3 regions of the Bradyrhizobium sp. WCU1 genome follow, and region 2 is predicted to be linked to each of the others. Evidence: riboswitches for the same ligand, from Rfam matches in the RefSeq annotation. Region 2 holds a riboswitch; each other region holds the start of a gene.
The links. A riboswitch is a leader RNA that binds a small molecule or an ion and turns the genes downstream of it on or off. The one in region 2 is predicted to bind cobalamin.

Region 1 (2,254 bases), 370 kb from region 2:
GCGCTCGCAGCTGCGGGCGGCGGATGTGGTGGCGTTGAGCAAGGTGGATCTCGCCGATGCCGCCGCCTGCGCCACGATTCGCGCCGCCGTGCGGACGGTGCGTCCGGCGGCCGTGGTGGTCGATACCCTGCATGGCGAGGTGCCGGCCGCGCTGCTGTTTCCGGCTGATCTCGATCATGTGCCGGCGCCGCGCGAGCCCGCGCCGCGACGGCCGGCGACCGATCGCTTCGAGACGCTGAGTTGGACCTCGGAGCGGCCGGTGCTTCTGCCGCGCCTGCAGCAGGCGATCGGCAAACTGGCGCCGAAGCTGGCGCGGGCGAAGGGATTGTTCGAGACGGTGGAGCAGCCCGGACGGCTGACGGTATTTCAACTCGCCGGCGGCCGCGCGAAGCTGGCTGCAGGCGGTGTCCCGGCGCCCGGTGTACCGCGCACGCGGCTAGTGTTCATCGCCGAGATGGGAGCGCTCTCGCGTGCCGAGATCGATGAGATCATGCAGGGATGCGTCGAAGCAGGATGACGGGACAATAAGCCTCCGCGTCAGCAAACGGCTGTGTCATCGCCGCAGCACAATCGCGCAAAGCATGCGTGCGACAATCGCATCGAATTGACAGCCCAGCCGGCACCTCCTATCAATTTCGGCGACGGTTCCCTTCGGGGATCAAAAGGGAATGCGGTGCGAGGGTAACCCAATGCCGCAGCTGTCCCCGCAACTGTAAACGGCGAGCCTTTCGTCAATTTGCCACTGGGCTACTCAGCTCGGGAAGGCGTCAACAGGCGATGACCCGTGAGCCAGGAGACCTGCCGTCAGTCGTGGTCACACGCGAGCACATCGGGCGGGGGCGTCCTGGTGGGATCGGAGCACTGCCTTTCCGGCAATGCGCCAGTCCGCGTTCGCGGTGACGTGCCACGTTACCGCGAGTCGTTTCATGTCCTCGTCTTCTTCCGTTGCGCGCAACTGGCGCCTCGGTCTCGTCTGCTCCTTGTCATCATTGTTGCTGCCGGCTGAAGCTTCAGCACAAACAGCTCCACCCACCACGCTCGATCCGATCGAGGTCGCACCATCGGCATCCGCGAAGCCCAAACCCGCGGCGCGAAGCAGCAACACCGCGACCGCGCGGCAGCGCGCCAGGCCGGCAACGGCCGCGGCAGCCGGCGGCGCGCCGCGCGCCGCAGCGTCGGGCGCATCGGGGGCGGCTTCGCCGACACTCAATGCCACCACGCAAGGCGGCACCGGCAGCCGCCTCAACCTGACGCCGCTGCAGACGCCGGCGAGCGTCGAGATCATCACCGCGCAGACCATCGCCGAACGCGGCCAGCATAGTGTGCTCGATGCCGTTACCCAGAACGCGGCCGGCTTCATCGCAACGCCTGCGCCTGGCAATGGCGGCCTGTCGTTCAGCACCCGCGGCTTTGCCGGCAGCAACTCGGTGATGACGCTCTACGACGGCTCGCGCTTCTATATCGGCTCCGGCACCCTGACGTTCCCCTACGACACCTGGTCGGCGCAGCGCATCGAAGTGCTGCGCGGCCCGGCCTCGGTGCTGTACGGTGAAGGCGCGATCGGCGGCGTCATCAACGTGATCCCGAAGAAGCCGCAGAACACGCCCTACAACGAGGCCGAGGTTTCGCTCGACAGCAACATGACGCGGCGGCTGTCGGTAGGACAGCACCGGTCCGATCAATCCCAATGTGTCGTATCGCATCAACGCCACCGGCAACATGTCGAACGGCTGGGTCGATCGCGACAAGACCTCGAATGCGGCGGTGTCGGCCGCCGTGCGCGTGCAGGCGTCGGAGAATCTCGCCTTCACGCTGTCGGAAGATTATGCCGATCGCAGCCCGTCGCGCTATTTCGGCACGCCGTTGATCAACGGCGCGATCCAGGACGCGCTGCGCTTCAAGAACTACAACGCCTCCGACAGCGCGATCCGCTACCAGGACAGCTGGACCCAGTTCAAGACCGAGTGGGATGTCGCCGACGGCATCAAGGTCAACAACACGCTTTATTACCTGACCAGCGAGCGGCACTGGCGCGACATCGAGAACTACACCTGGAATCCGAAGACGCAGCTGATCGACCGCTCCAGCTATATCGAGATCTTCCACGACCAGAAGCAGTCCGGTAACCGGATGGACGCAACGTTCAGCGGTCACATCTTCGGCCTTGCGAACCAGTTCGTCGCCGGCTTCGACGTCAATCACATCGAGTTCTTCCACACCAACAACTCACCCTATGGCGGCGCGTCGTCGGTGA
Region 2 (2,254 bases):
CCGCGCCGCCGACGCCGAGCGCAACGCCTGTGATCACAAGGAGCCGCAGCCGGGCGACATCGACGCCGAGGCTCTGTGCGGCCTCCTCGCCGAGCGTCAGCGTGCGGAAGGCGTTCGCCTGGCTCAGCAGGATGGCGGCACCCGCGACGATGAAGGGCAGCGCCAGCGCCACGTGCTGGAAGCTGCGGTCCTCCAGCGAGCCGAGCAGCCAGAACGCGATCTCCAGCACCACGAACGGATTGCTGGAGAGGTTCATCACCAGGGCGGTCGCGGCTCCCGCAAAGCTCGAGATCGCGAGCCCCGCGAGGATCAGGATCAGCAGCCCGGCATTGCGGCCGGCGATCGCGAGCAGCGCGAACACCGAGCCGAAGGCGGCGATGATCGCCACCACCGGCAGTGCATACGAGCGTACATCGGCAAGCCCCAGCGCGATCACCAACACCGCGCCGAATGCCGCGGATTGCGGCGCGCCGAACAGCGATGGCGAGGCCAGCGGATTGCGCAGCAGGCCCTGCAGCGCCGCGCCTGACAGCCCGAGAATGCCGCCGATCGCGAATGCAAGGATGGTGCGCGGCAGGCGGATCTCGCGCACGATCACCTGCGCCACGTCGCTGCCGCCGCCGAACAGCGCCTCGATCACCGCAAGCGGCGACAACCGCACCGGCCCGATGCCGAGCGAGATCACCAGCAGCAGCGCCACGAGCGCGAGCAGCGCCGCGGTGGCACCCCACCGGCGCCGCGCCGCGACCTCGGCCGCCAAGGCAAACTCCTGCACGCTCATTGGATCCATGCTCTTACAGCGATCGCCGTGGCAGACAAGCGACACTCGACAAAAACCGTGGCCGTGCGGCGATCGCCCGACCGCCGCCGGATTGACTTTGCTGCGCGGCCGAACCCTAGATGAACATGACGGTTCTTTGATGAGATGAAAAGGGAATGCGGTGCGGGGAAACCTCCCCAAGGCCGCGGCTGCCCCCGCAACTGTATGCGGTGAATCCTTCGTCAGATGCCACTGGGAGTCTCGGTCCTGGGAAGGCGACGAAGGGTAACGACCCGCGAGCCAGGAGACCTGCCGTCAGCCGTGGTCACACGCGAGGATGCCGGTCGGGGAGTACAGGCATGAGCTTCACCTGATGCGGCAAGCACATGGTGAGACTGGTTCGCGGTGACGTGCCACTGACGTTACCGAGGTCTCGCCTATGTTCTGCTACCCTGCCCGTCGGCGCCGCGCGCTTCTGCTCGCGTCGACGATGATCGTGCCGTCAATCATCATCTCAGCCGCGCGGGCGCAGCAGGCGCCCGCTCCCGATCAGCTGCCCGCGATCGAAGTCACCAAGCCGGGCGACCAGAATGTCACGCGCGCCAAGCCGGCGGCCGACCAAACACCGGCACCGCGCCGCCCGGCGCCGGGCACCACGCAGAGCAACAACGCGGGCAGCGGAAGCGGATCGGGCGCGACCGGGACCGGTGTAGTCACCGGAACGGGCGACGCCGGTGGCGGCCGCCAGTTCGCCGGTATTGTCGGCTCCTCCTCGACCGTGATCACGGCCGACGACATCGCGCATTCGCCGGTGCAGTCGCTGCCCGAGATTCTCGCGCAGGTGCCGGGCGTGCAGTTGCAAACGCCCTATGGAGGACCGAACGGCGCCAAGACCTCGGTCGACCTGCGCGGCTTCGGCGCGTTCGCCTCCGACAACACCCTGTTCCTGCTCAACGGCCGCCGCCTCAACGACGTCGACAAGGCCGGCTTCGACCTCACCACGATCCCGCTCGATTCGATCGCGCGGATCGAGATCGTCAGAGGCAACAGCGGCGCGGTGCTCTATGGCGACAACGCGGTGGGCGGCGTGGTCAACATCATCACCAAGACCGGCGCTGGCGGTCCACCCGCCACGATCAGGGCCGAGGGCGGGTTCGGTTCCTTCAATAGCCGGATGGCGGCCGTGTCCGCGGCGCTCAATTCCGGACCCTGGTCGACCTCGTTCTACGGCAATGGCATCAAGTCCGACGGCTACCGCGTCAACAATGCGCTCGACCAGCGCAACGCGGTCGGCAGCGTCAACTACACCACGTCGGATCTAATCGCCTTCCTGACCGTCACCGGCAGCGACCAGAAGCTCGGCCTGCCCGGCGGACGGCTGGTCGATCCGTCGATCGGCGTCAACCAGCTGCTCACCGATCGCCGCGGCGCGGCGACGCCGTTCGACTACGCCAACCAGCAGACGGCAAGCGTCACGGCCGGCTTTACCAAAAC
Region 3 (2,254 bases), 3.2 Mb from region 2:
CGGCATATTCGCGCGCGCGGGCGGTCGCGATCCGCTTGCCGTGCACGATGACCTGGGCGCCGACATCGGTCTCCGGCTTCAGCAGCACCGGGTTCATGTCGGTGTGCGGCTCGACGCCGGCGGCGAGCGCCTGCAACGCCTGCGCGCGTCCGATCTCGCCGCCGTCGACGGTCACGGCCGCATTGTTCGACATGTTCTGCGGCTTGAACGGCAGCACGCGCAGGCCGCGCCGCGTGGCGGCGCGCGCGAGGCCGGCGACGATGAGCGACTTGCCCACGTCCGAGCCGGCGCCCTGGATCATCAATGCGCGCGCCATGGCGTTGGGCTCTTAGAACTCGACGCCCGGCTGGGCCTTGATGCCGGACCGGAACGGATGCTTCACCAGCGTCATCTCGGTGACGAGGTCGGCGATCTCGATCAACTCCTCCTTGGCGTTGCGACCGGTGAGCACGACATGGGTCATCGGTGGCTTCGACGTCTTCAGGAAATCGACCACGTCGGCGATCGCCAGATAGTCGTAGCGCAGCGCAATGTTGATCTCGTCGAGCACGACCATGCGCAGGCTTTCGTCGGCGATCAGCTGCTTGGCCTTTTCCCAGCCGGCTTGCGCCGCCGCGATGTCGCGGGCGCGATCCTGCGTCTCCCAGGTGAAGCCTTCACCCATCGCGTGGAATTGACAGAGATCGCCGAAATGCCCGGCGAGCAGGCGGCGCTCGCCGGTATCCCAGGCACCCTTGATGAACTGCACCACGGCGCAGGGAAAGCCGTGCGCCACGCAGCGGACGATCATGCCGAAGGCGGAGGAGGATTTTCCCTTGCCGGCGCCGGTGTGAACGATGATCAGGCCCTTTTCGCCGCTCTTGGTCGCCATGATCTTGTCGCGGGCGACCTTCTTTTTCGCCATCTTGGTCGCGTGGCGCGTATCCAGCGAAGCCTCGCCGCTGACGACCTCGTCTTCGGTCCCGTTTCCTTCAGACGTCATGACGTTCCTTCGGCTTGACAAGTTCGAGCCGCGGACGAATGGTGGGTCCGCGTTGGTTCCTGTCCTATGACAGGCGAAGAGGGAATGCGATAGGGCTCAAGTCGGGCCTGAAAAGCAGCCGCCCCCGCGACCGTGACCGGAGAGATGCCCAAAGCCACTGATTCCCCAAGGGGATCGGGAAGGCGGGGATCGAAGGGAGAAATCCTGCTCCGCAAGCCGGGAGACCTGCCAACGCAGCATGTTGTGAGACCGGCGGACGGGGTGTTCCGCGACGGGGAACGAACCGGTGCAAGATCGGTTCGTGTGCCTCATCGCTTCCCGCTGTCAATCCAGGAAGGCCGATGAGCGTTACCCTTCATGTCTGTATTACCTGCCGCGCCGGCCAAACGCTGGCGGAAGGTGAAGTCGCGCCCGGTGCGCGCCTGCACGCCGCGCTTGTCGAGGCCGGTGTGCCCGATGGCGTCAATCTGGTTCCCGTCGAATGTCTCTCGGCTTGCAGCCAGGGCTGCTCGGTCGCGCTCAGCGCGCCCGGCCGGTGGTCCTATGTCTATGGGCGCCTGTCCGAAGCCAATGCCGGGGATGTGATCGCCGGCGCCAGCGCCTATGCCGCGGCGCCCGACGGCATCGTGCCGTGGCGCAGCCGCCCGGAAGTTTTCCGCAAGCAATCGCTTGCCCGCATTCCACCACTTCCCGTCGTGCCGGAGGCCGCAGAATGACGACACTCGCCAAGGTTCCGGTCACCGTCGTGACCGGCTTTCTCGGATCCGGCAAGACGACGCTGATCCAGCATCTGATCCGCAACGCCAACGGCAAGAAGCTCGCCGTGCTGGTGAACGAATTCGGCAGCGAGGGCGTCGACGGCGACATCCTGAAGTCGTGCGCCGACGCCGATTGCCCGACCGAGAACATCGTCGAGCTCGCCAATGGCTGCATCTGCTGCACCGTCGCCGACGATTTCATCCCGGCGATGGAGCAGTTGCTCGCGCGCCCGGTGAAGCCCGATCACATCGTGATCGAGACCTCCGGCCTCGCGCTGCCGAAGCCGCTGCTCAAGGCGTTCGACTGGCCGGAGATTCGTTCGCGGATCACGGTCGACGGCGTGATCGCGCTGGCCGATGCGGAAGCCGTTGCGGCCGGCCGGTTTGCGCCCGACGTTGCCGCAGTGGATGCGCAGCGCGCGGCCGACGCCAATCTCGACCACGAGACGCCGCTGTCCGAAGTGTTCGAGGATCAGATCGCCTGCGCCGACATCGTGCTGCTGACCAAGGCCGA

Region 1: another riboswitch for cobalamin. It lies ahead of ACTUWL_RS20135 (TonB-dependent receptor plug domain-containing protein); the one in region 2 lies ahead of ACTUWL_RS18440 (TonB-dependent receptor).
Region 3: another riboswitch for cobalamin. It lies ahead of ACTUWL_RS03570 (DUF1636 family protein); the one in region 2 lies ahead of ACTUWL_RS18440 (TonB-dependent receptor).

The regions. Positions count from the first base shown of each region.
Region 1 is NZ_CM130280.1:4,350,961-4,353,214, forward strand. It holds gene ACTUWL_RS20125 (CobW family GTP-binding protein) at 1-517, shown strand, start outside; cobalamin riboswitch at 626-820, shown strand; gene ACTUWL_RS20130 (hypothetical protein) at 815-1,360, opposite strand; partial or broken gene ACTUWL_RS20135 (TonB-dependent receptor plug domain-containing protein) at 1,299-1,511, shown strand; gene ACTUWL_RS20140 (TonB-dependent receptor) at 1,690-2,254, shown strand, end outside.
Region 2 is NZ_CM130280.1:3,982,062-3,984,315, reverse strand. It holds gene ACTUWL_RS18445 (FecCD family ABC transporter permease) at 1-781, opposite strand, end outside; cobalamin riboswitch at 894-1,091, shown strand; gene ACTUWL_RS18440 (TonB-dependent receptor) at 1,251-2,254, shown strand, end outside.
Region 3 is NZ_CM130280.1:773,549-775,802, reverse strand. It holds gene ACTUWL_RS03580 (cobyric acid synthase) at 1-316, opposite strand, end outside; gene cobO (cob(I)yrinic acid a,c-diamide adenosyltransferase) at 329-982, opposite strand; cobalamin riboswitch at 1,019-1,229, shown strand; gene ACTUWL_RS03570 (DUF1636 family protein) at 1,324-1,698, shown strand; gene cobW (cobalamin biosynthesis protein CobW) at 1,695-2,254, shown strand, end outside.